3 regions of the Thermorhabdus hydrogeniformans genome follow, and region 3 is predicted to be linked to each of the others. Evidence: riboswitches for the same ligand, from Rfam matches in the RefSeq annotation. Region 3 holds a riboswitch; each other region holds the start of a gene.
What was found. Region 3 has a riboswitch for cobalamin ahead of ACKX14_RS04405 (energy-coupling factor ABC transporter permease). Riboswitches for the same ligand answer to the same signal wherever they lie in the genome.
Positions count from the first base shown of each region.

Region 1: another riboswitch for cobalamin. It lies ahead of ACKX14_RS04845 (ABC transporter substrate-binding protein); the one in region 3 lies ahead of ACKX14_RS04405 (energy-coupling factor ABC transporter permease).
Region 2: another riboswitch for cobalamin. It lies ahead of ACKX14_RS11930 (ECF transporter S component); the one in region 3 lies ahead of ACKX14_RS04405 (energy-coupling factor ABC transporter permease).

Region 1 covers NZ_JBJYKD010000007.1:18,993-29,431, reverse strand. The annotation lists gene ACKX14_RS04860 (GHMP family kinase ATP-binding protein) at 1-681, opposite strand, end outside; gene cobU (bifunctional adenosylcobinamide kinase/adenosylcobinamide-phosphate guanylyltransferase) at 716-1,273, opposite strand; gene ACKX14_RS04850 (FecCD family ABC transporter permease) at 1,294-2,388, opposite strand; gene ACKX14_RS04845 (ABC transporter substrate-binding protein) at 2,403-3,377, opposite strand; cobalamin riboswitch at 3,530-3,699, opposite strand; gene ACKX14_RS04840 (DedA family protein) at 3,790-4,404, opposite strand; gene ACKX14_RS04835 (ferritin-like domain-containing protein) at 4,574-5,002, opposite strand; gene ACKX14_RS04830 (ABC transporter ATP-binding protein) at 5,376-6,347, shown strand; gene ACKX14_RS04825 (ABC transporter permease) at 6,344-7,054, shown strand; gene ACKX14_RS04820 (GldG family protein) at 7,069-8,496, shown strand; gene ACKX14_RS04815 (AEC family transporter) at 8,562-9,506, shown strand; gene ptsP (phosphoenolpyruvate--protein phosphotransferase) at 9,566-10,439, opposite strand, start outside.
Region 2 covers NZ_JBJYKD010000026.1:1,076-11,514, reverse strand. The annotation lists gene flgF (flagellar basal-body rod protein FlgF) at 1-674, shown strand, start outside; gene flgG (flagellar basal-body rod protein FlgG) at 759-1,565, shown strand; gene ACKX14_RS11955 (rod-binding protein) at 1,583-1,897, shown strand; gene ACKX14_RS11950 (phosphodiester glycosidase family protein) at 1,971-3,050, shown strand; gene fabZ (3-hydroxyacyl-ACP dehydratase FabZ) at 3,079-3,501, shown strand; gene ACKX14_RS11940 (hypothetical protein) at 3,584-4,516, shown strand; gene ACKX14_RS11935 (alpha-ribazole kinase) at 4,572-5,312, opposite strand; gene ACKX14_RS11930 (ECF transporter S component) at 5,371-5,871, opposite strand; cobalamin riboswitch at 5,966-6,139, opposite strand; lysine riboswitch at 6,290-6,464, shown strand; gene dapB (4-hydroxy-tetrahydrodipicolinate reductase) at 6,636-7,445, shown strand; gene ACKX14_RS11920 (aspartate-semialdehyde dehydrogenase) at 7,524-8,531, shown strand; gene dapG (aspartate kinase) at 8,544-9,767, shown strand; gene dapA (4-hydroxy-tetrahydrodipicolinate synthase) at 9,886-10,439, shown strand, end outside.
Region 3 covers NZ_JBJYKD010000006.1:64,899-75,337, reverse strand. The annotation lists gene cobI (precorrin-2 C(20)-methyltransferase) at 1-470, opposite strand, end outside; gene cbiT (precorrin-6Y C5,15-methyltransferase (decarboxylating) subunit CbiT) at 520-1,041, opposite strand; gene cbiE (precorrin-6y C5,15-methyltransferase (decarboxylating) subunit CbiE) at 1,056-1,691, opposite strand; gene cbiD (cobalt-precorrin-5B (C(1))-methyltransferase CbiD) at 1,724-2,812, opposite strand; gene ACKX14_RS04435 (precorrin-8X methylmutase) at 2,830-3,462, opposite strand; gene ACKX14_RS04430 (sirohydrochlorin chelatase) at 3,450-3,824, opposite strand; gene ACKX14_RS04425 (cobyrinic acid a,c-diamide synthase CobB) at 3,821-5,200, opposite strand; gene ACKX14_RS04420 (energy-coupling factor ABC transporter ATP-binding protein) at 5,271-6,101, opposite strand; gene cbiQ (cobalt ECF transporter T component CbiQ) at 6,098-6,874, opposite strand; gene ACKX14_RS04410 (energy-coupling factor ABC transporter substrate-binding protein) at 6,861-7,154, opposite strand; gene ACKX14_RS04405 (energy-coupling factor ABC transporter permease) at 7,144-7,857, opposite strand; cobalamin riboswitch at 8,015-8,200, opposite strand; gene ACKX14_RS04400 (class I SAM-dependent methyltransferase) at 8,380-8,982, opposite strand; gene ACKX14_RS04395 (ECF transporter S component) at 8,998-9,528, opposite strand; gene ACKX14_RS04390 (P-loop NTPase) at 9,828-10,439, opposite strand, start outside.

The DNA of each region.
Region 1 (10,439 bases), on a different contig from region 3:
AAACAAAATCCTCTGGTGAGCCATGGCGCTTTTTATCATGGCATCCCCGAGAAGGCTTATATCATTCTTATCGAACGCATTTCTTGCAAGCTCGAGAGCTTCCCTTACCTGCGGTTCTTTTCTCATGTTCAATTCCTTTAAATCCTCACGATTATTGAATTTACGGGTATCCACCATCTCTCCGGTATCTATGATATAAACCTCTAAACCCGGAAGTTCGCCCAGCCTTTCGCGCCATTTCCCCTCGATATGATCAAAAATCATCACCCCGCCGTACATTATGCCGTCACTGGGTTCTATGGACAGGGCTATATCGGCAATAGCGGCAGGTGAAATTTTCTCACCCAGAGCCGCCGACACCGCAAGGCATGTGGCCGTTATATCGGCGGTGCTGGAAGATAAACCTATACCCCGGGGAATTTGCGAGTTAATGGCTAGGGTTACGGAAAAGTTGCCGGCCCCGAAATATTCCAGGGTTTTTTGGGCCGCCCGTCGGGCTTTAATATTATCAGTACTGTTATGGCGATTAATTGAATTGACAAAATGGCTTTTTTCAATTGAAAGCTCCACTGAAACTTCGGAATAAAGGGCTATGGGGCACGTTATCAAAAAATTCCGGGTTCCCAAGACCCCCTGCACAATTTCTCCGCAGCTTCCTGGACAACGGGCTTTACCTATCATAAAAACTCCTTCTTAACAAACCGCATTTTTTTGATTATTTTATCTTTAAAGGTATACCCGAAATCATAAAGAAGACCTCGTCGGCGGCGTTTGCCATCATCTGGTTAGTTTCCCCCAGCAAGTCCCTGTAAAGCCTGCCAAGAGGATATTCTGGCACAATGCCGAGACCCACTTCATTGGAGACAATTATGACCTCCTGCTTCATGCTTTTCGCCGCTTCTATTAATGACCGGACCTCCTTCAGAAGATCTTTTCTCAACCCTTCCCACAATTCGGGATTTTCTGCTTCTTCCAGGGGCAGCCAGTTGCACACCAGAAGGGCCAGACAATCTATCAACACAACTTTAAAATTCACGAATTTTTCGCCATTCTCTATCTCCCTTAAAGCCTTTGATACATACCTGGGCTCTTCAATGGTCTCCCAGTGGATGGGCCTTCTCTCCCGGTGCAGTGCTATTCTCCTGGCCATCTCCTCATCCAGTGCCTGGGCGGTGGCGACATAAACGACCTTCTGCCCCGATTCCATCGCCTTTTTCTCGGCAAACCGGCTCTTGCCGCTCCTGGCCCCCCCGGTGATAAAGGTGATTTTCACTTTTCTTCCCCTCTTTCCGATTATAGCCTGTAGTCTCTGTTTTTCTTCTTTAAGAGCAGGTAGAGAAAAAACGGCCCGCCGAACAGCGCAGTCAGTATTCCCACCGGCAATTCCGTAGGCGCAATCACCACCCTGGACAATGTATCGGCCAGCATGAGATAAAGGCCTCCTACAAGAGCCGAAAACCAGAAAAGTCTGCGGTGATCAGGTCCTATGGTAATCCTGGAGACGTGAGGAATAATCAAACCCACAAAACCGATGACCCCGCTCACCGCCACGGCCGAAGCCGTCAGAAGGGCCGCCGAGGTCAGGCTTATTTTCTTCAAGTGTTCGGTATCCACACCGGTAAAAAAGGCCGTATCTTCGCCCAGCTGCAGTATGTTTAAAGCCCGTAAATTTAACGCGCCAAGAGCCAAGCCTGCAATTCCATAAGGCAGATTCAAAAGCACTTCGCTCCACCCCTGGGATGAAAAACTGCCCAGCAGCCAGAAGTATATCTGGTGCAGTTTTTGGTCGCTGAAATACATGAAAAAAGACACCAGTGCTGAAATAAAGCTGCTAACGGCAATACCTGATAGCAGCAGGGTAAAGGAATAAGTTCTCCCACCAACGCCGGCTATGCTGTAAACTATAAAAATCGTCGCAAAAGCTCCAAGAAAGGCAAAAAATGGCACTGAGCCCACCCCGATAATTCTGAGGCCGGAAAAAAACATGATGGCAAGGGTAGCTCCCAGAGAAGCCCCGGCCGACGCCCCTATAACGTATGGGTCTGCCATGGGGTTTCTAAAAATACCCTGGTAAATGACTCCCGCTGCCGAAAGCTCCGCCCCGACCAAAAAGGAAAGTGCGATTCGCGGGAGTCTCAATTGCAGTATTATGGCTTCTTCGGATTTTGACCAGGACACAGGTATTCCAGGACCGATAAAAGGCAGGCGGTGAAGCAATATTTTTATAATCCGGCCGGGATCGATGTCAACCGAACCTGTCCGCAGCGAAAAAATGCCGCCTAAAATTATGGCGCTAATAACCATCATATATATCCTGCTATATCTAAAATCCATTTTTTTAGAAATTATGTTTTCTGCCAAATCCTGCCCACGAGACCTCCCGGTCATGCCATTGCCTCCAGTTATTTTTTAAACAGCTCGGGGTGAATAATTTCCGCAAACCGCTCAAGTCCGTCAACCAATCTGGGCGTAGCCCGCTGGACTATGTCTTCATCCACATAAAAGACTTTTTTGTTTTTTATGGCGCTGATATTTTCCCACCCCGGCCGCTTCAATATATCATCAGCCGATTGGCGGGTGGAACCGTGGTGCGAGAAAATTATAATATCGGGATTCTTGGCGATAATCATCTCCTGGCTGTACTGCGGGTACTGCTTATCCGCATCGGCGGCTATATTTTGCCCCCCCGCCTTCTCTATAATGTCATTGACAAAAGTGCCGGGTCCAGCAGTAGTGTATGGTGAAGGCCATACTTCGTAATACACTTTAAGCCGCTGTTTCTCGGCAAGGCCTGCCACCCTGCCCTCCACATTATTAATTCGGGCTTTTAAAGAACTTACCAGCTCCTTGGCCTGCACAAGTCTTCCGGTGGCTGTACCTATTATTTCAATACTGTTTAACATATCCTGGATATTCCCGGGATTGAGTACTATAACCGGCACATTGAGCTTTTCCAGTTGCTCCACCGGCTTTTGGTGCATCCCGGTGGCCAGAACCAGGTCCGGTTTAAGGGAAATCACCTTTTCCATATTGGGGTCCGCAAAACCGCCGATTTTTTCCTTTGTCTTGGCCTCATCGGGGTAATCGCAATAATCGGTAACCCCGACCACCTTTTCCCCAAGGCCCAGTGCAAAAAGGATCTCGGTATTGCTCGGAGCCAGGGATATGATCCTTTCCGGTAGCTTTTCTATCGTGACATCCCGGCCCATCTGGTCTTTTACCGTAAGCGGGTATACGGCCTCTTTATTATTATCCTGTGATGATATTTCCTCTGCTTTTTTCCCGCCGTTATTCAAACTGCCACATCCGGCGACCAAAGCCGCTACCAAAACTATTACAAATATGCATATGAGCGACCGTAAAACCTTATTTTTCATGATTGTAATCCAACGGCATTCCCCGCCGTTTTGATTTTTACCTCCTGATTTTAAGTTTTGGTTGAAATTTAAAATAAAATAACCCGGCCTTCCTTTGAAAAAACCGGGTTAACGCTTACCAGCATACGTACTCCCCCTTTCCTTCGAAGGCTCGTACCTGTTATCAACAGGCAGGTTTCCTGGCTTCCGGATCATCTTGCCTGCGCCTTCCCGGTTTCCCAGTGGCATTAGCAGTTCATCCCCGGTTACAGTGGCGGGACCGCTCAGGATTTTCACCTGATTCCCTTTTAACCTCGGCGGCACCTGTTGATGCAATAAATTTTACTCTATTATACTCCAAACCGCCCATTTTAACAAGTAGAGGATTTCCTCATAAATATAAGGAGCCTAATTCAAAGCCTTTTAGAATTCCCTAACCGGCATGGCCCTTTCTGAAGTACTTAAGAAATATGTCCCACGCCAGAAAAATAAATATTAGAAAAACCGCCACGGCGACCAATTTATACTCCAAAGGCAGCCCAAGGAGCAACCGCATATTGTCGTACATTTTTATATAAAATACAATCCAGAAAACGGCCCACAAAAAATCGCCAATCAAAGAAAAAAGCACGTATGAAAAAAAATCAATGCGAAACAGGCCAGCAGCCCATATGGCCGGTGTTCTGGTTATACCTATCCAGCGGCTGACCATATTCGTAAGACCACCATATCTGTTAAACCAGTTTTTTATTTTATATATATCCTCATCCTTTATCTTCAAAAATATGTTTAACCTTTTTATAATCGGCCTGCCCCCGTAATACACCAGATAATAGGCTAGGATGTTCCCCGATAAATTGCCTGCTGTAGCAATTATGATGACATTAATCAAAGACATCTTTTTTATTTTAACGAAGTAGGCCGCCGCCATGAAAAGTAACTGAACGGGCAGCGGCAATCCCGTCCCTTCAGCCAGCAAACTAAGATAAAGGCCGAAGTAACCGTATTTAATTATAAGCTCGCTGGCATACCCCCAGAGAGTGGACATGCATATCACCCAGAGCTAATTATACACAAACGAAGCCCAAGTTTAAATACACTTAATTTTTTATAAAAATCAAATCTTTCCTCAAAAACATATAGACCCGATTTTTATAATCGATAGCAAATTCGGTGATGTGTATTGCCCCAGGCAACAACATCACCGAATTTCTACTCTATAGACCCATAAACAACCTATCCTTTATACCTTTAAGCGCCCTGGCATGGCGGGATTCATCTTTCGCAGCTTCATCAAATACATCATGAGCTTCGTCGATATTATTTTGTTTTGCCAGGACGGCGGCTTCTCTTTTGGTGCGGTTGGAGTTTTGCTCACCATTTATGGCTTTTTCCAGGTTGTCCCTGGTGGTACCTACCTCCCCGTTTAACTCCGCAAATCGTGCAGCATGGGCTGCTTCTTCCCACGCAATGGTTTTGAATACCTCCGCCACCTCCGCAAATCCTTCTCTCTGAGCCTGACGGGCCGCTGCCAGGTACCAACCCACTTCCATACATTCACCCTGATAATTTTGGGTGACCGCTGCCTCCACCGCCGTCCCTTTTGTCGTTCCCAGTTGATTTTCAACAATTAAGTTTAGTTCCATCAGGCGTCCTCCTTTTATTAAATTCCAAATTAAAATTGAATAAAAATTTGTATCAATCTATGGTATAATTTTTATATTGGTTTGTCCCATTTTATTATGTTTTACTTCGCCATCTTTTTCATTAAATGCTCATTTTCACGGTTTGCTGAGCCGTAAAGCATTTCCCAACCATGAAGCTTGACTTTTTTTAAAAAGACCGGTTGTTTTGCGGCTTCAATTTTGAATCTTTTATAGAGAGAGGGATACTTCTCCGTATTTTTATGTCGTTGTCCCTTTCAATTTTAAACATTTTTTCCCCATAAGCTCACCTCAAGAATATTTTGTCCCAAAAAAACAATATTATTCCAGGATCTACAGAAAGGAGGAATTCGCCTTGATAGAGCTTTTTAATGTCACGAAAAGATATGGAAACAAGACGGCGGTTAACAATATATCTCTTTTCGTAAAAAGGGGTGAAATCCTGGGGCTGCTGGGGCCGAACGGGGCCGGTAAATCCACCACGATGAGACTCATAACGGGATACATTCATCCCAGTTCGGGCCTTGTAAGGGTCGCGGGATATGATGTGGCAAAACAGCCGGTAGCCGCTAAAAGGCATATCGGTTACTTGCCTGAAACCCCTCCCCTTTATAAAGAAATGACCGTCAGAGATTTTTTAAACTTTGCCGCCGAATTAAAAGGGTATAAAGGCAAAGATAAAAATTCCAGGATTATTAAGGCCATGGAAGAAGTTGGAATATCAGACGTCAAAAACCGCCTGATCGGTCACATTTCCCGGGGATACCGCCAGCGCGTAGGTCTCGCCCAGGCTCTGATAGGAGAACCGGAAGTCTTGATACTGGACGAACCCACGGTGGGTCTCGATCCTCAACAGATTATAGAAATTCGCCAGCTCATAAAGAACCTTGCCGGCAGGAGGACCGTCATTCTAAGTTCACATATCCTGCCTGAAGTAAGCAGTCTGTGCCACAGGGTGGCTATTATCAATAAGGGAAGGCTTATCGCAGAGGATACCCCGCAGAATTTAAGCCATGCCCTCATGGGTCGCCAGGAAATTAAACTGGAGGTAAAAGGGCCCCAGGATGAGGTTGTGGCAGCCCTCCAGAATATCCCCGGGGTTAATAGCGTCTCCGTCAAAACCGGTTTCGGCGGCGGGAATCACACCTATGTCGTCAGTGCCGAAAAGGAAAGGGATGTGCGGGAGTCTGTGTTTTATGCCATGGCTCAAAAAGGATTTCCCATACTGGAGATGAAATCCTCTTATATGTCTTTAGAAGATATCTTCCTGGAGCTGGTTACAGAAGAACCGGCTGCCGGACCCACAGGGGAGGTGCAAAAAGGATGAGAATTGTTTATGCCATTTTCAAAAAAGAAATGAATGGGTATCTCCTATCACCGCTGGCCTATGCGATTATAGCCGTTGTCCTGGGTCTGGCGGGGTATTTCTTCTCCGTAAATCTTTTCGTATCACGCATCGCGGACCTTACGGGACTCTTTATGAATCTTGCCGTCATTCTGATTTTTGCGTCTCCAATGCTTACGATGAAGCTGATGGCCGGTGAAGAGCAGGAGGGCACCATGGAGTTTCTTCTCACATCCCCCATTACCATACCTCAGCTGGTAATCGGGAAATACCTGGCTTCTCTGGGGCTGTTCTTGATACTCATAGTTATGACACTGATATTTCCGGGGATTTTGGTTTTCATTTCCACGCCGGACAAAGGTGTGATCCTGACTTCTTACCTGGGGTTTTTCCTTCTCGCAGCCATGTATCTTGCTGTTGGGATAATGTGTTCGTCTTTTACCGGCAGTCAGCTTATAGCCGGTATGTCCGGCTTCGGCATTTTGCTCATCATGTGGGTAATGGGCTGGCTCTCCGGAAATATGTCAGGCCCTTTGGAGAAGCTTGCCAGGAATATCTCCATACCCGAGCATTACGGGGATTTTTTGCGGGGAATTGTTGATACAACCCATATTACATACTTTCTGAGCATCATCGCATTTTCGCTTATCATATCGATGATCGGCGTTGCAAAAAAAACCTGGTCTTAGATAGGAGGTGCAAGATGAGGTTTAAAAAATTCTCCACTGCATTTATAGTTATCGCACTCCTTACCGCTCTCACAGGCGTAAATTATGCCGGTCAAAAGTTTCACCGGCGGTGGGATTTTACAAAACTCAAGCGCTTCACCCTTTCCGATAAAACCAGGGAAATCATTTCGGGCTTAAAAGAACCGGTAAAAATCACGGCTTTTATTGCGGAAGGCAGCGGTACGGGGAGTGACATAAAAAATCTATTAAAGGAATACGATTTTGCATCTGAAAAAATTAAAGTAGAATTTTTTGACCCCGAAAAGAACCCCGCCATGGCCAAAAAATACAATGTGCAGGATTATAATACCATTGTTGTGGAGGATCTGAAGCACCGGCGTATCATCAGCCCCTACAACCTCTACTCCCCCGGAAGCAAGCCATATTTAATGGATTTCAACGGCGAACAGGCGGTTACCCGTGCAATTCTGGATTTAAACCAGCAAACCCGAGGCGGTATATATTTTCTAAAAGGTCACGGTGAAGCCAGCCTGATATCGGATCTGGACAGATTCAATTCATATTTAAAGGGCGAGGGATATGTGACCAACCAGCTGGACCTGGCCGTCGAGGCCAAAATTCCCGGCGATGCAAGTCTCATCGTTGTTGCCGGGCCTCAAAAAGATATCGCCGATGAGGAAAGAAAAACCCTGGAAAACTATTTAAAAAACGGCGGTAAACTGTTAATTCTTTTTGGGCCCACCGATCCCGGTGTTTCTATGAACGGGTGGAAAAATTTACTTTCGTCGCTGGGATTAAAAGCTCACGATGATCTCGTCGTGGACCCGGCAAGATCTTTTTACTCGGACCCACTTACTCCGGTTCCCATGGCGGAATATCATCAAACTACTCAAATATTGCTGGATAAAAAACTAACGGTCATTTTCCCCTACAGCCGGAGCATGGAGCCTTTAAAAAATATGCCGCCAGGCCTTCAGGTAAGGTCGCTCCTGGTAACCAGCGACAGTGCTTTTGGAGAAACCGACCTGGCACAAAATCAGGTAAAGCCCGACAAGGACGACATAGCCGGACCTCTGCACCTTGCGTATGCCGTTTCAAAGCCTGCAAACTCCAACTCTAAAGAAGCGCCGGTGGAACCCAATACTTTAACGGCAGCCGATGAGGATACCGGCGAACCCGTAGCCGTGGTGGTGGGTAATGTCGCATTTTTAAGCCCCGAATCCCTGGGCCTCGCGGGCAATCTGGATTTTGCATCCGGCGCCATTGGCTGGCTTATGCAGAGCACCAATATGCTGAACATCCCCGCCAGGTCTGAGGAGCCGGCCTTTGTCAACCTGACGGGAGATATGGCGCGGATTATCTTTTACTCCACGGTTGTGGGCCTGCCGTCGATTATAGTAATAGTCGGGTTTATTATCTGGTGGAAGAGAAGAAATCTATAAATTTCAAGAGCCGGGCGTAAACCCCCGCTCTTTTATTAATTTGCCGGAACAGTGGAGGTTTATAAATGATTATTGCAAAATCCGCTCAAAGCATTTTAAGCATCATACTGATGATTTCAACAGGATACATTTTGACTGCCAGAGGATGGTTTGATGAAAATTCATCGGAACTGCTTGTTAAATTGGTGGTAAAGCTATCCTTCCCATTAATGCTGATACAGAATATTATGAGCAACTTCAATAAGGACAATCTCCTAAACGCTTCCAGGGGCCTTATTGTTCCTTTTTTATCGATGACGCTGTGTTATTTAATGGGCGCAGCCTTTTCACGGATTTTAAAAGTAAAAAAAGAGAGGCAGGGTGTTTTTAAATTAATGTTTTTCACCTCAAATACCATTTACATGGGATTACCGGTGAACATCGCGTTGTTCGGTGAAAAGAGTCTGCCTTACGCGCTGCTTTATTATATCGCCAACACAATCTTTTTCTGGACCCTGGGGATTTATATAATTGATCAGAATGGCAGTCAAAAATATTACAAAATTTTTTCGGTTGAATCCATAAAGAGAATCTTTTCCCCGTCATTAACGGCTTTCTTTTTGGCCACAGTTTTAATACTGCTGAATATAAAGCTTCCTCCATTTTTAATGGATACTTTTAAATACATGGGCAATTTGACCACCCCGCTCTCTATGCTCTTTATCGGAATAACAATTCGCTCTATAGATTTAAAGCAGGTACGATTTGACAGGGATATGGCCGGAGTACTTTTTGGCAGGTTTTTTGTTTCACCTCTAACCATTTTGCTCATATCTCTCGCTTTTCCCCTGCCGAAACTCATGAGAGATGTATTCATTATCCAGGCGTCTATGCCGGTTATGACAAATACCGCCATAATTACCAGAGCATATAATACCGACTATGAATACGCAGCAATCATGGTTACAATAACAACCATCGTCTCGGTCTTAATAATTCCTTTTTATATGCTGCTCTTAAACAACATATAATTAAAGTAAAAAGGCACTCCATCAAAGTGCCTGAATACAAATAATTATTGATATATTAATTAAAACTTTTGTATTTGTTTAATAACACCTTCCACCATCTGCCTTATTTCTGCCGGATCTTCCATGCTCAGGGCTTTTCGTGCGATTTGCTCTGCCTCGTCGTAGGTGAGCGAGCGTATTATTTTCTTAACCTGGGGAATTGAGGAGGCGCTCATCGAAAACTCGTCAAGCCCCATGCCGAGCAGTATGGGCGTAGCGGCGGCATCTCCCGCCATCTCTCCGCACATGCCTGTCCACTTGCCGGCCTTGTGAGAGGCGTCAATTACATTTTTTATCAGCCTGAGTACGGCCGGATGGAAGGGTTCGTATAAATTTGTTATGCGCTCATTCATTCGGTCTACGGCGAGGGTATACTGAATCAGGTCGTTGGTGCCAATGCTGAAAAAATCCACTTCCTTTGCCATAATATCTGCCGCCAGCGCCGCCGAAGGGATTTCCACCATTATGCCCACCTGAATGTTTTCGTCAAAGGGCACGCCCTCGGCTCTTAACTCCCTCCTTGCCTCATCAAGAACGGCGTTAGCCCTGCGAATTTCTTCAACCCTTGAAACCATCGGGTACATAATGCGTATATTGCCGTAATGACTGGCCCTCAAAATTGCCCGCAGCTGAGTTTTTAATATGTGAGGGCGGTCGAGGCACATGCGTATGGCCCGCCATCCAAGAAACGGATTCATCTCGTCGGGCATGTCCAAGTAAGGCAGTTTCTTATCCCCGCCGATATCAAGGGTCCTTATGATGATAGGCCGCGGCGCCATGGCTTCGGCCACCGCTCTGTAGGCCTCAAATTGCTCGTCTTCGGCGGGTAAGGACTCCCTGTCCATATATAAAAACTCTGTACGATACAGGCCGACCCCTTCAGCTCCATTTTCG
Region 2 (10,439 bases), on a different contig from region 3:
CAGGTTTTAAGAAAGACAGGGTCATAATGAGGGCTTTTCCCGAAATGGCGCTGTACAGGCTCGACGACCCGGAGACCGTCCCGCCGGGAAAACCTGTAGACTGGAGGCCTTTTATAGGTGTGCTGGGGACGGGGGTGACGGTGGATGAAATAAATACCAACTTTTCCCAGGGACCGATAAAGACCACCTCAAACCCGCTGGATCTTGCCATCGAGGGCGAAGGGTTCTTCGAAGTCCTGACGGGGGAAGGCGTGCGCTACACCCGGGACGGCAGTTTCACCCTGGACAGGGATGGATTTCTTGTTACCAGGGAGGGCTATTATGTTCTGGGGGAAAACGGCCCCATTGCACTGGGCCGCAGCGGTGATATTACGATAAACGAACGGGGAGAGATATTTTCTGACGGAAACTTTGTGGCAAGGCTTGTGGTGGTGGCCTTTCCGCAGCAGGCGCCTCCGGCCAAGCAGGGGGACAACCTGTACGTCTCCGCGGCTCAGCCGCTGCCGGCGCAGGCCCGGATCATCCAGGGCGCACTGGAAGGCTCCAACGTCAACTCCGTATCCGAAATGGTGGACCTCATAACGGCTTTCAGGGCTTATGAAGCCAACCAGAAGGCGGTTCAGGCCGCCGACGAAACCCTGGGCAAGGCCGTAAACGACATTGCTCGAATATAATGTTCAAAGGGCCGGACCGCATCGCGGGGGCCCTCTGCCGCCGAACGACCGAGGCGGCGTCCTAAATTCAAGGAGGGATGTATTATGATGCGGGCGCTTTGGAGCGCCAGTTCTGGCATGCTGGCGCAGCAGCTCAATGTGGATACCATTTCAAACAACCTGGCGAATGTCAACACCTCCGGCTTTAAAAAAAGCCGCGTGGAATTTAAAGACCTTCTTTATGAAACACTGAGGAGGCCCGACGTCTACCAGATGGGGCTGGGGACCCCGGTGGGAATCCAGGTGGGGCACGGCGTGAGGCCGGCCGCCACTGCCAGGACCTTTACCGAAGGCAATCTCCAGCAGACGGGCAATACCTTCGACCTTGCCATAGACGGCGAGGGGTTTTTCATGGTGGAAAGGCCTGACGGCACCAGGGCCTTCACCCGGGACGGCTCCTTCAAGGTGGCCATTGACGGCACCGACAGGAACCTGGTGACTTCGGAGGGATACTATGTGCTCAGCGCCGACGAAGATTACATAACCATACCCGAAGGTTACAGCGACATAACCATATCGGGCGACGGGCTCATCACCGGCAAAGACGAGAACGGCAACATTCAGGAGCTGGGCATGGTGGGCATTGTCAAGTTCCTCAACCCGGAAGGACTGCTGGCCGCCGGAAACAACCTTTTCGAACAGACGGCGGCTTCAGGCGAATACCAGCTGAAACAGGATCCGAGCGAACCGGGATACGGCTCCATACTGCAGGGATTCCTGGAGATGTCCAACGTCCAGGTGGTGGAGGAAATGGTTAACCTCATAACAGCCCAGAGGGCTTACGAGATAAATACCAAGGCCATCCAGACCGCAGACGAAATGCTGGGTGAAGCCAACAATCTCCGCAGGTAGAGGAGCGCTGGATTATTATGGATATGTTGAGTCGCGATACGGGTATTCCCGGAGCGTATAAACTTGCTGCCTATGAGGCACAGCGGCCGGGCGGCGCAGCGAATTCCAGGGAAGCCTTGAAAGAGGTTTGCAGGGAATTCGAGGCCATTTTTATGAACTACCTCTTAAAGAAAATGAGGGATACTGTTCCCCGTAACGGTTTTTTTGAGCAGGGAGTATCCTACGACATAATCCAGTCCATGCACGACGAAGCCCTGTCCGTGGAACTGGCCAGGGGCGGCGGGATAGGTCTGGCGGACCAGCTTTACACGCAGCTGTCAAAATACATCTAAATTTAATTTTTTCAAGAGGGCGGGCTTAAAAAAGTCCGTCCTCGGCGTTTATAAAAGACGCGCTGGCGGGAGGGTGATTAAATTAAAGACCGTTTTTTTGATGGCCGCACTCCTGGCCAACCTCATGACCAGGGGATATGTGTCCGGGGACGCTCTCAACTTTGAAGAAATGGAAATCGCCGCCGGCTCCGGGCGGGAAAAGGCCTACGTAATTACTATAGACCCTGCCAGCCCCGAGTTTACCATTAAACCCGTGCTCTCCCTCGACCAGGTCTTTGGCTTTGAAACCCTGGAAGAAATGGCTGAAAGGTCAGGGGCCATTGCGGCGATAAACGGGGGTTTTTTCCACTCTTACGGCCAGCCTGTGGGCCAGGTGGTCATAGACGGCGAGTGGATAACCATGCCCACGGGGGAAGACCCGGTGTTTTTCATCGACAGACGGGGCAGGCCCAGGCTTTTGCCGGTAAAGGCCAGGGCTTACGTGGAGATAAACGGGGAAAGATTTTATTTAGACGGCCTCAACCGTTCCGGCGGTTCCACGGAAGCTGTTCTGTATACTCACCGTTACGGTTCCACCACCCGGCAAAAGCCCCTCGGGTATAATGTGATAATTAGCGAAAATAGAGTGCGGGGTGTGGTCAAAGGGTCTTTTACGGAAATACCGTCCGGCGGCAAAGTTCTGTATATCGGCGAAAAATCTTTTTTAAAAAACCTTATTTTGCCAAAAATAAAAATAGACGTGCCGTTAAAATCGGGTGTTGCGGTGGATTATCCGCCGGGGGTCTCGGCAGAAGATATGAAAAACGCCTTTGAGACGGGGCCTTACATGATAAAAGACGGGAAGGTGACGATAAAGCGGTGGGAGAAAAGGATAGGGCTTACGACCATTCCGGTGGCCCGCAGCGCCGTCGGGTTATCGGAGGACGGCAGGGTGATTTTTGTAACCGTCGAAGGCACCGGGCCGGGCAGGGGCGTAAGCCTGCAGCGGCTGTCCGCTTTTTTGCTCGGGATGGGGGTGAGGCAGGCGGCGGCCCTGGACGGCGGCGCTTCGGCCACCATGTACTACGGCGGCAGGATTGTGAACAGGCCGTCGCTGGGTTTCCCGAGGCCCATAGGCACCGGTGTCGTTATTAAGGGAAGGCTGTGGAATTGAGAGACTTAAATGGAGAGGAAGATGAGTGTTGCTCGGTATTGAAGAAATTCAGAAAATAATACCGCACCGTTACCCCTTTTTGCTGGTAGACAGGATTCTGGAGCTGGAGAAAGGCAAACGGGCGGTGGGGATTAAAAACGTCTCGGCGGGGGAGGCTTTTTTTCAGGGACATTTCCCGGGAAAGCCGGTCATGCCCGGTGTCCTTATAGTGGAAGCTCTGGCTCAGGTAGGTGCCTGCGCCATACTGAGCCTTGAGGAAAACAGGGGTAAAATAGCCCTTTTTGCCGGTATCGACGGCATGAGATTTAAAAGGCAGGTGGTTCCCGGTGACTGCCTGACTCTGGAGGTGGAACTTACCAGAGTCAAAGGCCCGGTGGGTAAAGGCAGGGCCAGGGCCACCGTGGATGGGGAACTTGCGGCTGAAGGGGAGCTCATGTTTGCCCTCAAGTAAATAAATAAAAGGGTCTGGGTCAACGGATAAAGACGCATGGAAGGGGAAAAATATTCTTAAGGTGAACGTCAGGGGTGATTATATGAACTGTCAAAAAGCCTTAAGGATATTTTTCATATATCTGCTGGCGTTGATGCTTGCAGTTTCGAGTTTTGCAGTAACCGGCGGATGTTCAAGGAAGCCGGCAAAATCCCCTTCCAGAGGTTCCGGTTCCGAAAAGAAGGAGTCTCAAGCCCTGCAAAAACTCCAGGCAGATGTGGAAAAGCTTGTTAAGGATTTTGAAAAAGAGTATTTGAAAAAGGCCGCCCCCTCTCCCACGTCTCAGGGGAGGGGAGCCGGGCAGGCGGGTCAGGGGCAGCAGGGCGACCGGCAAAGCGGTGGGCAGGGCGGACAGAAAGGCGGGCAATCTCAGGGCAAAGGTCAGGGAGGGGGTCAGGAGGGTGGCCAGCAGAGCGGCCAGGGCGGCATGCAGGGGCAGGCGGGACAGGAGTCGGAACCCGACTGGGCCAAATTTGAACAGGCCGTCACCCAGATACACTCTCAGTGGAACAGCTTCCAGCCCGAAGCCATGAAAAACGGAGCCACCCCCGACATGGTGGGCGCCTTCAGCGCCAACCTCAACCGGCTCACCATGACCCTTACCCGGCAGGATTTATATCAGGGATTGCTTTCCGCTAACGACCTCTACGAAAAAACCGTCTCCTTTGAAAAACTGTTCAAAACCAAGTCGCCCCCCGAAGCCAAAAATATCCTCTACAATATAAGAAACGCGCTGTACAGGGCTTTGAACAACGAGGAAAGCGAGGCGTCGTCGGCAATGGCCAAAGCTCTTGCCGGCTGGGAAATAGTTAAGGCTCAGCTTAAAAATATGGATACCGCCGGAAAGGTGGAATTTTCATTGAAAGAATTCCAACAGGCCCTTGCCGAAAAGGACCCGAACCTAATAAAAATCAAGGCTCAAATCGCGGAAAAGAATATCCAGGATGCGATAAAGTCCATGGAAATGCAGCAGTAACAGCAGTTTTAAACCCGCAGGTAGATGGGTGCAGGCCGATGGGAGCTTATGGCCTTCAAACATCAATGACGCCCAATAAGTATACCGGCTGGGAACACGTAAGTTTTAAATCCTCGGAGCTGGTAACCAGGACGCATGTGGCCGGGCCGGCGGATTTTTTTATGTCCAGCGGCACATTATCCTGCCAGGTCAGTGAAAGACCCAGATGTGACACCAGGAGCTCCGCTTCGCCTTTTATGCCTTTGGAACCAACGGGAATTATGTCATGTATGCATGGAATCTGGGAAAGCTTTCTTACCAGATTTGTGTCGGCGATCCGGGAGTCGTTTAATTTTACCTCGTCTCCCACCCTGGGCATCCCGACACAGTAAAGCCTGTCTCCGGCCCGCGTTCTGTTCACGCGCAGGTCGCTTTTTTTTGCTATTCCGGTTACCGTGACGCCGAGGCCTGTCTGACAGGTGAGGATGTTTTTTTCTGTGCTGATGACCACGGGCAGGTCCAGGCCGGCTTCGCACAATTCCTCCCTGATTCCCGCCAAGATTTTTTCCCCGGTGGGTGACGGCTCGCAGCATACGGCGGCCGCCACCGCCTTTGGGGCGGCCCCAACGGCCAGGGTTTCCATCAGGGCCACCCGGCAGGTGAACCTCCCCACCACGGATGCCGGTACCTTCACCACATCCCTCCGCTTCTCACCAATCCCCCCCGCGGAATCGCATGCTATCGTGAGATAGAAGTCCCCCGGAATATCTACAATGCACACATCCCGGTTTGAGGGCAGGATTTTGTTTTCTGCCAACTTTTTCCCCTCCAGTGTAATCTATGGTTTTATCTTTGCGTAGAAAGTGGTTTCACATCTATCTATTTGACAGAGATGCTTCATCCGGTTTGAAAACCGCCGCCACGGCCCTGTAAACCAGGGCGGCCAAGGCCACGTTGGCAAAAGAAGCCGAGAGCAGCGGAATAACCATGGCGGCAAAAAAACCAAAGCCAAACTGCGGCAGCGGGATAAAACTGGCCGGCGCCACTATCCCGTTTAGAAGCGTGGCTGCGACCACCGCCAGTGGAAGGCTGAATCTTTTGAGCCGGCCGTACACCCAGGCGAAAACGGCCATCTCCAGGGCAATAATCAAGTGCAGGGGCAGGGTCAAGGGAAATCCGGCTAAAAAACCGGTAAAAAGGTGCCCCAGGGCGGCGGTGACTGCACCGTATCCGGGGCCCAGAAAAAGGGCGGCCAGAAACCCCGGGGCCGAATCGAAGGCAACCGTCCCCGTGGGGCTTGGCAACTTGATGGCGGCCCCCGCGGCGCTTAGGGCAATAAACATTCCCGTCAAAACCAGATTTTTTGTTTTTTGCATGATCCTGAACCCTCCTGTATTTATTGTTTTTAACACAAATGAAAAAGCCCGCAGTCTAACATGCATTAGACCGCGGACTTTACCATCATCCCCGGAATCAAAACCTCTCAAGGCAGGTCTCCTGGCTCAGGTTCACAGCCGCTTAATCCTTCCCGGTTTCCCAGTGGATACATTAAGCCGCTCCCCTTTACAGTGGCGGGACCGCGCCGGACTTTCACCGGTCTTCCCTATTCTCCCCCAAGGGGGCACCTCGAGAGGGTTGCTGCAATTTTACTGATATTATTATATAAAAAAGCTGTCGGTTGTGTCAACAAATAAGAAAATCATTGCAATATTAAAAAAAAGAGCCGAGAAAAAGCTTGACATGGCATGGAAGTTAATGATAATATAATAAAAATTAATACCCCTGTCGGCAGAGGGGTGAGGTAGAGGTTGCGATAGCCAAGAGTACCGCCGGTGAGTTGGGGGCGATGATCCGGCGGGAAAGGGGCGTTCGCCGAAGTCCGGGAATTCCCGCGTTCCCGGGCTGGGGTCGCATTTAAGAGGTGCGGCACTGTCACCAGAGTGTTATTTGGTGGAGCGCTATCTCACAACCGTGGGAATTTTTTTAATTTGTGTAAAACGGTTATGAGCTCTGGTGCCATAATCGTTTTAATTTTATGATTTTTTATTCGGAACAAAATCGCCTGATCGCGGAAAATGGGCTGCTGTTTGTTTACCGGTCTGCATATAAATATATAAAAAACTTGGAAAGGATGAGTGTCATGGTTGCGGGTAAAATTAAAGTCATCGTGACAGGCGCGGCCGGGAGGGTCGGGAGGGAAATTTCTTCCGCCATTCTGGAACAGGAGGATATGGAACTGGTGGGCGCCGTAGACGTGGCGGGCACGGGGCAAGACCTGGGAGAACTGGTGGGGAAAAAACAAACAGGAATAATTGTGGAAAAAGACCTGGAACAGGTTATCAAAAGAACCGATGCCGAGGTAATGGTAGATTTCACCAACAGCCAGGCTGCCCTGGAAAACGCGCGGGTGGCCGTTTTCAACGGAGTGAGGCCTGTTATAGGTACCACCGGACTGGCTCCGTCGGATATTGAAAAACTGCGGGCCTGGTGTGAGCAAAACCGTACCGGTGCTTTCCTGGCGCCCAATTTTGCCATTGGCGCGGTTTTAATGATGCTGATGGCCAGAATGGCCGCCAGGTACTTCCCGGATGTTGAGATCATCGAACTTCACCATGACGGCAAACTCGACGCCCCATCGGGGACTTCACTGATGACGGCGGAACTAATTAACCGCGAACGGGGGCATGTGGAAGAGGCCAAAAGGCCCGAGCTGGAGAAATTACCCAACGTCCGCGGAGGAAGCCTGAATGGCGTAAGAATCCACAGCGTCAGGCTTCCGGGGCTGATAGCCCACCAGGAAGTGATATTCGGCGGATTGGGTCAGATATTGAGCATAAGGCACGATTCCACCAGCCGGGTGTCGTTTGTACCCGGTGTTCTCCTGGCCGTAAGGAAAGTCCGGGAGCTTCAAGGGGTGGTTATCGGGCTGGAAAACTTGATGGAGTTCTGACGGTCTTTTGGCAAGCACCTTTTTCAGGTATTTATAATAAAATAAATTGATGCAACAACTTCTGGAGGGATATGAGAAATGAAGAAATTGAACGTAGCTGTAGTCGGGGTGGGCGCTGTGGGGAATACCATCCTGGAAGTGCTCAAAGAGCGCCGGTTCCCCGTAGGAAATTTAAAATTGCTGGCCACCAGGCGCTCGGCCGGGAAAAAGATAAAATTCGGTGACAGGGAATACGAAATCGAAGAAACAACCCCGGAATCCTTTAACGGCGTGGACCTCGCGCTGTTTGCCGGAGGAGAGGCCAGTTTAAAATTCGCAGGCGAAGCCGTAAAGCGCGGCGCCGTGGTCATCGACAACAGCAGCAATTTCCGCCTGGATCCCCAGGTGCCGCTGGTGGTGCCGGAAGTAAACCCCGACGACGTCAGGTGGCACCGGGGCATCATCGCCAACCCCAACTGTTCCACCATTCAGATGGTGGTGGCTTTAAAGCCGCTCCACGATGCCGCGAGGATTAAGCGGGTGATTGTTTCGACTTATCAGGCCGTATCCGGCGCGGGCCAGGAAGCGATGGACGAGCTGATAGAACAGACCGGTGCGGTGCTGGCCGGTGACATGATGCCGCCAAAGGTTTTTCCGCACCGGATAGCTTTTAACCTTATACCTCACATAGATGTTTTTATGGAAAACTCCTACACAAAGGAAGAAATGAAAATGGTATATGAGACCAGGAAGATGTTCCACGACGACAGCATTCTCATTAGCGCCACAGCCGTCAGGGTGCCGGTGCTGAGAAGCCATTCCGAAGCCGTTACCATTGAGACCGAAAGAAAGCTTTCCCCGGCGGAGGCCAGGGAGATACTGAGCAGGGCGCCGGGGGTGGTCGTGATGGACGACCCCGGAAAGGCGATTTATCCAATGCCTGCGGATTGCTCCAATCGCGACGAGGTATTCGTAGGCCGCATCAGGGAGGACATATCCTGCCCCAGCGGGCTGTGCATGTGGGTTGTGGCGGACCAGTTGAGGAAGGGCGCCGCCACCAATGCGGTCCAGATAGCCGAATTGTTATTGAATTACGGGTTGATATAGGTGGGGGCAAAAATGAAGATTCTGGTACAGAAATTTGGAGGAACATCGGTGGCCACACCCGAAGCGAGGCGGCGGGTGATAGAAAAAATAATTAATGCCCGAAAGCAGGGTTACCGGCTGGTGGTCGTGGTTTCCGCCATGGGGAGGCGGGGCGCCCCTTATGCCACCGATACCCTGAAGGGTCTTCTGGAAGCTTCGGGTTCAAATGTATCTCCGAGGGAGATGGACCTTATCCTCTCCTGCGGGGAAATCATTTCCGGCACCGTTTTAACCGGTTCCCTGCAGGCCGCAGGATTCAAGGCCATCTTTTTAACCGGGGCCCAGGCGGGCATTATCACCGACAACCGGTTCGGAAATGCGACCATACGCAGGGTGGACCCCGGCAGGATACTGACGCACCTTGAGGAGGATAAGATCGTGGTGGTGGCCGGCTTCCAGGGAATAACCGAGGACGGCGAGATCACCACTATTGGCCGGGGCGGGAGCGACACCACGGCCGCGGCACTGGGAGTGGCCCTGGATGCGGAGGCGGTGGAAATCTATACGGATGTAGACGGCATCAAGACGGCGGACCCCAGGATAGTGAGCGATGCCAGAACCCTTGATACTGTTACATACAATGAAATCTGCCAGCTGGCCCATGAAGGCGCCAGGGTGGTGCATCCCAGGGCTGTGGAAATTGCCATGCAAAAAAACATCCCGCTGAAGATAAAATGCACTTTCAACGATGAACCGGGGACGGTGGTTACAGGCGCCGGGGTGTTTAAGGAGGGAGGGGCCACAATATTAAACGGGAGGGTAATTACCGGCATAACCCAGATTCCCGGTTTGACTCAGCTCAGGATAAATACCGGCGCGCTTGAAGACAAAACACTGCAGGTCAAAATGCTGAAGGCCCTGGCCCGGGCCGACATAAGCATCGACTTCATCAACATTTCTCCCGAAGCAATGGTGTTTACCGTAAAAGATGAAGTCAGCTCGCGGGCGGTCCGGATAATCGAGGACATGAAGATACCGGTGGCCGTGAAAAAGGGCTGCGCCAAAGTGGCCGTTGTGGGAGCGGGGATGACGGGCGTCCCTGGAGTCATGGCAAACATCGTGGAGGCCCTGGCGGAAGAGGGGATTGAGATTCTGGAATCCGCGGATTCCTACACCACCATATGGTGCCTGGTGGAAGAGGCCAAAATGGAAAAGGCGGTGCAGGCACTGCACAGGAAATTTAATCTGGGTAAATAAGACATGTTTTTTGTAAAACCTAGCGGCGGCAGGCGGCAGTCCGCCGCCGGCGGAGGGTTTTCAGAAAAATCATTATGAAGATAAAATATAAAATTATATTAAAGGGATGGTGGAAAAATTGGTTGATTTCGGTAGAGTCATAACGGCTATGGTGACCCCTTTTGACGATGATCTCGAAGTGAATTTCGAGGAAGCCGGGAGGCTGGCGGTCCATCTTGCCGAAAACGGCAGCGATACCCTGGTGGTGGCCGGGACCACCGGAGAGTCGCCTACCCTCTCGAAGGAAGAGAAACTGGAATTGTTTAAAACCGTGGTCCGCGCGGTAAATGGCAGGGCCCGGGTCATAGCGGGGACCGGCAATTACAACACAAAAGAGACTATAGAACTGACCAGGGCGGCGGAGAAAATTGGGGTGGACGGGGTATTGCTGGTGGTGCCCTATTACAACAAACCCACCCAGGAGGGGCTGTACCGGCACTTTGCGGCGGTGGCAAGGGAAACCTCACTGCCCATCATGCTCTACAACGTGCCCTCCAGGACCGGCTGCAACCTGGAGGCCGCCACGGTGGCAAGGCTGGCGGAGATAAAGAACATTGTGGCAGTCAAGGAAGCAAGCGGCAATATGGACCAGGTTACGACCATCAGGAAAAACACCGGGCCCGATTTCGCCAT
Region 3 (10,439 bases):
TCCACAATCTGGAGATCTCCTGCCGGCACCACCGCAAAGGGCTCTTTCCCTTCGGCTATGGGCAAATTGAGCCTGGCTGCCGCCGCCGAAAAGGAGGTTATGCCCGGAATCGTCGCAACTTCAAAATCCTTGAGCCTTTTTAAAATATATATATAGCTGCTGTAAATCATGGGGTCGCCCAGGGTTATAAAAGCCACATCTTTGCCCCCGTAAAGCAGTTCTTTTATCTTTTTAACATTTTCGTCCCATACCGGTTCAAGGGCTTCCTTTTCATAGATCATTGGAAACTCCAGTTTAAACACTTCTCCTCTGATATAGGGTTTTGCGATTTTGAGGGCGATACTTTCGCCCTTTCCGCGAGGAGCGATTACGGCATCCACCTGTTCCAGAATCCTTATCGCCTTAAGTGTAATGAGCTCCGGGTCCCCCGGGCCGACTCCTATTCCATAGAATTTTCCAGTTTTAGATATCAAACCGTACCTCCCCCAATTCAAACTGAACACCATGCTAATTTTTGTATTAAACTTTGACCGCAGTTATGATATAAACTGGATTGCGGGCTAACATCATGGTCTTGCCGCCCGCCTTTTTTGATGCGGCTATACTGACCAATATTGTTTCTACCTCAAATCCGCGGCAGGCCAAAAACTTTTGGGCGAAATATGCGGTTTCCAGGGTGATGCTGTTTACGACAATGATACCGCCCTTCGAAATTCTTTCCGTAACAATTTCAAAAATGTCCTCCATCATGTCTCCGGTGCCTCCGATGAAGACCCTGTCGGGCTCAGGCAGCTCAAGAATCACCTCGGCAGCCTCGCCGGGTACGATGATTAAATTGCCCACCCCGAAGGCACCGGCATTTTGCCTTATCAATTCCCTGGCCTCTTGTTTTTTCTCCACCGCATAGACCCGGCCTTTGTTGCAGTAAAGAGCAGCCTCTATCGAAACCGCTCCGGTCCCCGCACCGATATCCCACACTGTGCTGTCCCTTTTCAGCCTCATCTTTGAAAGGGAGATGGCTCTTATTTCCTCCTTTGTCATAGGGACATCCCCCCTCATGAAAAGATTATCGGGGATGCCGAAGGCAGATTCCCACATGTTACCACCACCACATTCATGGCAAATTCCTTCTGGCTTTTCGCCAGCTCTTCAACGGTATACTCTTCTATAGTTTCATCTTCATAAGAAAGGTTCTGCCCCACATATATTGTCCTGTTTAAAATGCCGTTCTGTTTCAAGATACCGGCTATATACCCCGGAGTGTGCCTTTCATCGGTGAGAACGACGACGGTGGCATGTTCCTTCATCTTTGACAAAAGATCCTGCTTTCTCCCGTGCAGACTTACCACCGCCAGATCCTTCATAGGTATCTTGAGCTTTGCCAGAAAATACTGGACCGAACTTATCCCAGGGATAACTTCCACCTTCTCCCTTTCCACGCACCTTAAGACCAGGTCCAGTATGCCGTAAAGGCCCGGCTCCCCGGAAGCCAGCACCACTACATTTCCTTTTCTATTCAAAATTTCTTTAAAGTCCGTTCCGGCTCCCAGAACTTTTTTCTCACAGTCTAAACCCGTAAAAAGCTCAAGATGCCTTTTTCCTCCCACCAGTACATCGGCTTTTCCTATCCTCTGAAGAGCCGCCGGGGTTATGTATTCGGGAGCCCCGGGACCCATCCCCACAACGGTCACCAACTGTCATCCCCCCCGTCTAAGCGGTGAATTTAATCCCCTGCACCGGCTAAAAGGCCTCTTTTTAGCGAAAAAAGTCTGACCTTTACATTCAATCTATCACCGGTGTACCACCTGCATTTATCAACGATCCTCCCGGCTATAAACCGGGCAAACTCTCCTGTGTCGATGCCCGCCTTCTCCACGATGTCCAGCGCTTCTTCAGTAGTACCGGAATTTAATATTTCGGCCGCCACCTCTTTTCCCGAACCGAAATACGCCGCATAGGCCGCCATTATTTCCGCCCGAGCGTCGGCCACCCGACCGGCGGTGTTAAATATCCCTGCCGCAACCTTTACAAGCTTGCCTATATCTCCTATGAGGTACACATCTTTAAATCCGTATTCCAACGCCTTTTCCAGCACGAAGCCCAGGAAATTGCCGTAACGTACGATTAACCTTTCATCCACACCGCTTTTTACGGCGAAATTTTTGCCGTAATTGCCGGGGGTGAGCACCACTTCACTCCGGCCTTGAGACGAAAGCATCGAGAGTTCGAGGGCCAGAGTTTCCTTCAGGGCTTCAGCAGACATGGGCTCCACTATACCGGTAGTGCCAATAATGGAAAGCCCTCCCGTGATACCCAACTTTGGGTTAAAGGTTTTTCTGGCGATGTCTTCGCCTCCGGGTATGCTGAGGGTGATCTTAACCCCGCAACCTTCGGGCAGCACCTTTTTTACTTCATTTTTTATCATGGCCATAGGCACAGGGTTTATAGCAGGTTCGCCGGGCTTAACCCTGAGCCCGGGTCTGGTGACTGTTCCGATGCCTTCGCCTGCGGTTACTGCTATATCACTGCCCGTCATTTTTTCAGCCTTCGAATAAACAATGAGGCCGCTGGTTACATCGGGGTCGTCTCCGCCGTCCTTTTTTATGCCGCATTTCACCCACCCGTCACCCTTTTCCCAGCGCTCTATTTTAAGTCGCAGCGGTAACCCTTTTGGCGTATCAATGTCCACAATCCGGGGGAAGGTTCCGTAAAAAAGTCCAAATACGGCTGCCTTTGAAGCGGCTGCGGCACATGACCCGGTGGTATATCCACAGCGCAGCTTTTTTCCTTCTTTGACTATATACATTTCCATGGCTTTCACCCGACCTTTTATTCTCCCAGCATATATAAAAGCGCATTTACAACAGCCGCCGCCACGGTGCTGCCGCCCTTCCTGCCGCATGTTATTATGTGCGGAACATCCAGGTTCGATAGGGCATCTTTAGACTCGCCGGCGCCTACAAAGCCCACCGGAACACCTATAACCAAAGCCGGGCTTAAAGTCCCCTTTTTTACGAGTTCCACCAGCTTAAAAAGCGCCGTCGGTGCATTGCCAATCGCAAATATCCTGTTATCTTTATTCCCTGCGGCCATTATTATGGAAGCCATGGCCCTTGTAATTCCAAGTTCCCGGGAAATCCTGGCCGCATCCGGGTGGTCTATATAACATCCCACCTCACAGCCTGCAGCTTTCAGTGCCCTTTTGTTTATCCCCGCTTCAGTCATCCGGGTATCGGTGATTATCCTGCACCCTTTTCTAAGGGCGTTAAGCCCCTCATCTACCGCCTCTTTAGAAAACTTAAGAATTCGTGCGTACTCAAAATCTGCGGTGGCGTGAATTACCCTTTTGACAACGGCCAATTCCTTATCATCAAAATTCGCCCTGTCAATGCAACTTTCGATTATTTCAAAACTCTTTTTTTCTATCACTCGGGGGTCTTTGATATACTCTAAATCTCCCACTGCTCGCCCTCCGCCCTTTCCGTGATGATGTCGACGATTCTTTCATCATAACCTATGGGCTTTGCCAGCGAAATCCTGAAATCCGGGTGAGCCTCTTTCGCCTTTTTAAGCTCTTGTGGTATATCGTGAATTATATGATTCCCCTCAAACAAAAACATCGGCACGGTCACGATATCCTTAATTCCATCTTTATATAATCCTTCTATCGCTTCTTTTATACCGGGCCTGTTAAATTGTAGAAAAGCCACCCTTACATCGTCGTATATATTTTTAAACTTAATCCTTTCCCTCACTTTAAATATCACGTCTTGAGTTCCTTCTGCTTTGCTGCCATGAGCCAGCACCAATAAAGCTCTTTTCATCCGCCACACCTCTTGTTTGAATATTCAATACAGGCTTTAACAAAATTTTCCACAAGCTGCGGATATGCGAAAAAATCAATGTGGACATAGGTGGCAAGGCAATTTTTGTAGACCGGACCGCACCTCCACTCTTCCTTCTTCCCCGGCTTTTTGACACTGTAGCTGGGGTTTTTTAAACAACCCATCATTTCCGAATGATGAAATTCATGCCCTCTCAGAACCTCTCCCCGTCTTGCCAGCACATTATCCGATATCAGCTCGGCCTCAACATACCCGAAGTGTTTCAGCCCCCTGGTCATAACAGCCTCCACATCGTAAACACCCGCCATGGGGTAACTTCTGTTCTCCAAATCCCGGATGCCTTTTGCCAGATACATGAATCCCCCGCACTCGGCATAGGTGGGAAGGCCAGCTTCAACGGCATCTTTTACGGATTCCTTCATAGAACGATTCCTGCTCAGAGCTTCGGCAAACATCTCGGGAAAACCCCCGCCCAGGTAAAGCCCCGAAACGCCTTCGGGAAGGCCGGAGTCCTTTAAGGGGCTGAAGGGAACCAGTTCCGCTCCCATTTCTTCGAAGAGCTCAAGACCGGCGCGGTAATAGAAATTGAAAGCCTCATCCATGGCTATGGCGATTTTCACCTTACCTTTATTTACAACGGGATTGTAATTTTGGTCATCGAAATTCACCAGCCCCGCTTTTTCCGCCGCTTTTAAAATCATATCCAGGTCTATGTGCTTTTCCACGTGTTCGCACAGCCTTTGAAATTTTTCTTCCAGCCCTTTCATCTCACAAGCGGGCACAAGCCCCAGGTGGCGTTCGGGCAGGGACAGGTTTAAATCTTTCGGAATGAACCCGACGACGGGAACTCCCGTATCTTTTTCGATGCATTCTTTCAGTAGTTCATAGTGTTTCTGACCTCCCACCTTATTCAGTATAACCCCGGCGAAATTCACATCGCGGTCGAAATCCCTGTAACCCAAAACCATGGCGGAGGCGCTTTTTGCCATGCCGGCAGCATCCACCACCATGAAAACCGGAAGCCCCAGCAACCTGGCCACATGGGCACTGCTCCCGAAACCGGTGGAATCTCGGCCATCAAAAAATCCCATGACACCTTCCACCACCGCAATGTCCCCTTTGCGTGATTTTTCCCTGTACAGGGCTTTAAGTCTTTTCTCACCGAGCATGTAAAGGTCCAGATTGTACGAGAAATGGCCGCAAGCAAATCTGTGATAGGCCGCATCTATGTAATCGGGCCCCACCTTAAAGGGGATTACCCTGTACTTTTTCGATAAAACACCCATTAAACCCAGACTCACGGTGGTTTTACCCGAGCCGCTGTGAGTTCCGGCAATCATTATGCCCCTGCCCACAAAAAATCTTCCTTTCGCAAAAATTTCTTTTTTCGACCCGCTACCCTACGGCGGGCAACAAAATTTACGCTCACCGGGTCTGCAAACCTTCCTTCAATTCGCCGACGCTTCTCGGCAATCTGCAGCTCAAGAGACCCTTTTCCCTTAAAACCAATGAAATTTCCAGCAGCAACGGTTTTTTTAAATCCGCCGCTTTGAGCAGTGCATCATTTTGAAAAACCTCCAGGGGAGTTCCCGAGTCTATAACCATACCGTCTTTCATGACAAATATGCGGTCCGCCCAGGAATAAGCCAGGTTCACATCATGGGTTGACAGGATGATCTGTTTCCCTTCTTGATATAACTTTTCAATTATTTCTATAAGTTTCTCCGAATGCTTCGGGTCCAGATAGGCTGTAGGCTCATCAAATATGATTACTTCGGGCTCCATGGACAGCACATCGGCAATGGTCGCCCTTTTCTTCTGGCCATAGCTTAAAAAGTGTACCGGCCTGTCTTTTAACTCCTCAATTTCCGTGGCTTTTAATGCCTCTTCCACCTTCCTTTTAACCTCGGAAAATGGGAGATTCAAGTTCACGGGCCCGAAGGAAACCTCCTGAAACACGCTCCCGGCCAAAAGCTGGGTATCCGGATCTTGAAATACGATGCCTACATTTTTTCTCAATTTCGCAAGAAAAGAACGGGTATATCTTATCTCCTCACCCTTGTAAAACACCCTGCCCCTCTTAGGCCTTAAAATCCCGTTGAAGTGGAGGAACAGCGTGGATTTTCCGGCTCCATTGGGGCCCAGAACCGCTATCCTCTTTCCCTTTTCTATTGCCATCGAAACGCCTTTTAATGCCATGATGCCGCCGGGATACTCAAAATCCACATCTTTCATCTCCAGGATGTATTTGCTCATTTAAAAAGACCTCCGGTTAAAAATGCAATCAATAAGAGTGCCATTTCGGCTGCCGCAATTAAAAGGATATTTTTTGGGCGGATGCGATAATCATTTTCCGGCACATTAAGCTCCCCGTCATAGCATCTTGCTGCAAGCGCCGTATAGAATTTTTCGGCATCGTCATACGCTCTGATGAAGAGTGCCGATGAAAGCATGCTTAGAGAAGAAAAAGTTGATTTTAAAGATGCGTATCCCAGCCGGGAATTCTGCGATACATATATCCTGCCGGCAGTTTCCAGAAGAACGAACAGATATTTATACATCAGGTGCATGAGCTCCAGAAAAATCACCGGTAGCTTCAACCTTTTCAGTACCATCATAAGGTCCGGCACGGGTGTTGTTAGCGCAAGAAAATACACGCAGGAAACGAGGCCTATGGACCTGAAAAACAACAACCCCGCCGTCTTCAAACCCCCGTATGTCACGCCGATTCTCATGTTGAACACCGCAAAATCCATCAACATATCACTTCCGGCAGGCAATACATTTATCACTACGGCCGGAATGCTGATTAAAAGAAAAAATATCGGGGGAAAAAGAATTTTTAAATAAACCCTGACCGGAATCTTTGCTTTAAATACCAGCACCGCCGCAACAATGAAAATAACCGCCATATTTACATATATATTGGGAACAAAGCAGAGCACCCCGGAGATAAAAGCAAAAGCCAGTTTCTCCCCCGGATGCACACTTTTAAGTCTGTTATTATATGCAAAATTATCTATCAGCATTTTTCCTCGCCTTTAACTGACCGAAATAGTAACCTATGAACCCCGCCCCTATGGCAGCTTGAAGGGCAAACAAAAGGCTTTCTATCTCGCCGCTGGGAGGCTCCCATAGTGGTTTAAACCACGGCTGGTAACCGGATTTTACCGCAAGGATGACTTCCTCCGCCTTGCCATCGGCACCTCCGAACTCAGCGCCTTTTAATATAAACAGCGGAAAGACTGCAAGTAGTATTACAAGCAGAGCAAGAAATAAATTTTTTAGTAAAAGGTCTTTACTCTTCATAACGACCCTCCCCTGAAATCACCGAAAGTCCGGTAAGCATATCCTCGTTATACGCAGACAGCAGGTTTATCACCATCACGGTCAAAAGCCCTTCACTTATGGCCAGGGGCACCTGGGTAACCGCAAATATTGCCATAAACTTCATAAAGGATACGGCAAATCCGCCGGTATCGGCCGGAAATGCCAGAGCCAGCTGGAAAGATGTGGTCACATAAGTAAATAAATCTCCCAGAGCGGCTGCCAGGAAAACCGAAAGCCGTCCAGACCGGCCCATCTTTTTTATGCTCCGGTAGACTATATATGATACAAAAGGCCCCACCACCGCCATGGAAAAAATGTTTGCTCCAAGAGTTGTTATACCGCCATGGGCTAAAAGTAATGCCTGGAAGAGAAGAATAATACTTCCCAGCACGCTCATGGCCCACGGCCCGAACAGGATGGCTCCCAGGCCCACTCCGGTCGGGTGGGAACAGCTGCCCGTCACCGATGGGAGCTTAAGTGCAGATAGCACAAAGGCGAAAGCCCCGGCAAAACCCAGGAGCATTTTCAATTTAGGGTTTTTATTTACCAACTTTCTTATGGAGATTAAACCGAGTATAATAAACGGGAGTGCCAGTAAATCCCAGACAATGGCCCACTTTAATGGTAAAAACCCCTCCGTTATGTGCATGGCAAAAACCTGCCGCGGTAAAAACCACAGCATTAAAGCAGCTGCAAATACTTTTTTAATCAAAATCGTTACCTCCCTCTTTTGAATAATCTTCATCAGCTATAACGAAAAACCCCTTAACTACGAAAAGTTAAGGGGTTTTATGTCGAGTTGAAATGCACATCAACACACCTCCCTATCTCTCGTAGGTGAGTGTATCCGGATGCAGGCAGGTCTCCTGGCTCAGGTTCATCGCCGCCTTATGCCTTCCCGGTTTCCCAGTGGCGTATTATAAGGCGGCTCACCTTCACAGTGGCGGGACCGCGCGGGATTTTCACCCGACTTCCCTTTTAAGTTTAATCCTGAGGATTAAAACACCTGCATCTCAAATATTCTATTTAAACTTTCACGCCGTTGATGCAGCACCAGCGAATGATTAAAACGTAATGACTTGCTTTTTAAAGACACTTTAATTATCTATCATTTTTAATTTATTATACTAAATTCTGGTTAAAAAAGCAATAAGCAGGGTTTCGCATGCAATCCGGCAAAAATCTTATCTATTTAGCCATCTTCTTATCCTTTAATACCTATAATCACATATTTTTCTTCATCATCTATTACAGTTTCCACTTTTAACCCGGCCGACTGCATATAGGCCGCCACCTGCAGGCCGGCGGGCAGAATGTCCGAAGATACGGCTTTATCTAGAGACCGGTGCAGGCCGTTTATCTTTTCCCTGCTTTCGGAATGGCATATGATGAGCTTGCCTTTAGGATTTAACAGGGAGGTCATTTTTTTAATGCTTTGTTCTTTGTCGGAAAAATGCGGGAAGGAAGAATAACATATTATAAAGTCAAAGGAATCGCGGGAATTATAATTCATAATGTCTCCAGCGACAAAATCCACATTCGGAAAGTCTCTTTCCGGAAATTTTTCCCTGGCCCTTTCCACCATTTTTTCCGCGATGTCAAGGCCCACAATGCGGCCGGAGCGCCCTATTTTTTCAATTATATAAGGAACCAGCACTCCGGTGCCACACCCCACATCTAAAACACAGGCACCTTCTGATAAATTTATCAGATTTATTATTTCCGCCAACTTGAACGGATCATGTGTTACTTTATTGTCCCACTCAGAAGCCAAATTGTTAAAAAAATCTCTCTGAGTCAACACCATTTTTATCACATTCCTTTAAATTTTATGCGGTTCATTTTTCCTGCTGCCGGTTACAATCAACTTTACGAGGATCGGTAAAAGAATTAATTGAATGGCTATTCCGGGCAGCGCCACCACAAAAAGCCCGTAAGTAAATTTTACAAAATTAAAGGTTTTGCCCATGATAACGGCAGCGATAATCCAGTTGCCTACAATAGATACAAATCTCCCGGCAAGCATTGATGTTATCAAAGACGGATAGATTCCCAGCCTGAGTTTATTATAAGCTACAGACGCAACGAACCCGTATGTAAAAAGTTCTGCCATCATACCAAACACCCCCGGCACCGGCGGCATGGAGGTAAACAGGAAGCTCAGGAAGGGGGTAATTAGTCCTACGGCTCCGGCGAATTGCCAGGGCAGCATAAAACCGCCCAAAAGTACCGGCAGGTGCATGGGCAAAAAGATTTGCCCTCCCATCTTAAAAGAGTGAAAAGCTATAGGTAAAAGGATACCGATGGCTATCAGCAAACCGGAAGTGGCAAGATTATAATTTTTTGATGGCATTTGAGATACCTCCTGATGATTTTATTATTTCAAGGCATACACAAAAAACTTTGATAAAACAAAAGACCATGAAGCCCTGACGGATTCATCCGCCATAGACCTTCATGGTCATGCTTTCGTATCTTCATGATACCTGCTTTCGTTTTTATTATATGATATTGTCTATTTTCTTGTCAATCTTTTCTATGAGGTTTAATTAAACTGGCAGGATTGCGGACCTTTTCTGAAAGCCTGTTTAAGTCAATCTTATTTATGACATTTAATTAAATCCGTATTATTTAGAGCCATGACTATATCCCTCAAAACCTCCGCCGGTCCTGAGGAATTACAACGCCGAAAGGGATTCCGAGTTCCCTGACAACTCCTGCGGCCAGCTTCAGGTCGTTTAGCCCGAAGGGCGTGGGTTCGGTCACCAGCACGCAGTAATCGGCTCCGGATACAGCATTTATCATGGGGCACGACGTGCCGGGAGGCGAGTCGATTATAACAACTCTTAGATTTTTATCTTCGAGGCAAGCCTCGAAGTTATTTAAACGGTAGATTTGATGAAACTTTGTGCGGCATCCATCTTGCCTGCTTGCGGGCAGATTTTCTGCCGCAGTCGTTATAACCACAGGGCCGCTTTTAATCCTGCTTTTCACTTTCTTGATTACCGGTGGAGCCAGAACCGAGCCAATGGAAAGGGTCCCCTGGATAAATTCCATACCTCTGGCAGTTCCCCGTTCCACAAACCCTATTTCCTTATGAATTTCCGTTATGGCTCCGGGAGGACAGAGCAGGCTGCATCCCCCGCAGCCGTGGCAGAGTTCTTCAAATACCAGTATCTGTTTGCCCAGGTCGGCCAGGGCATGATAGGCGCATATTTTGGTGCAAATTCCGCAGTGGGTGCATTTATCGGAATCTATGGAAGG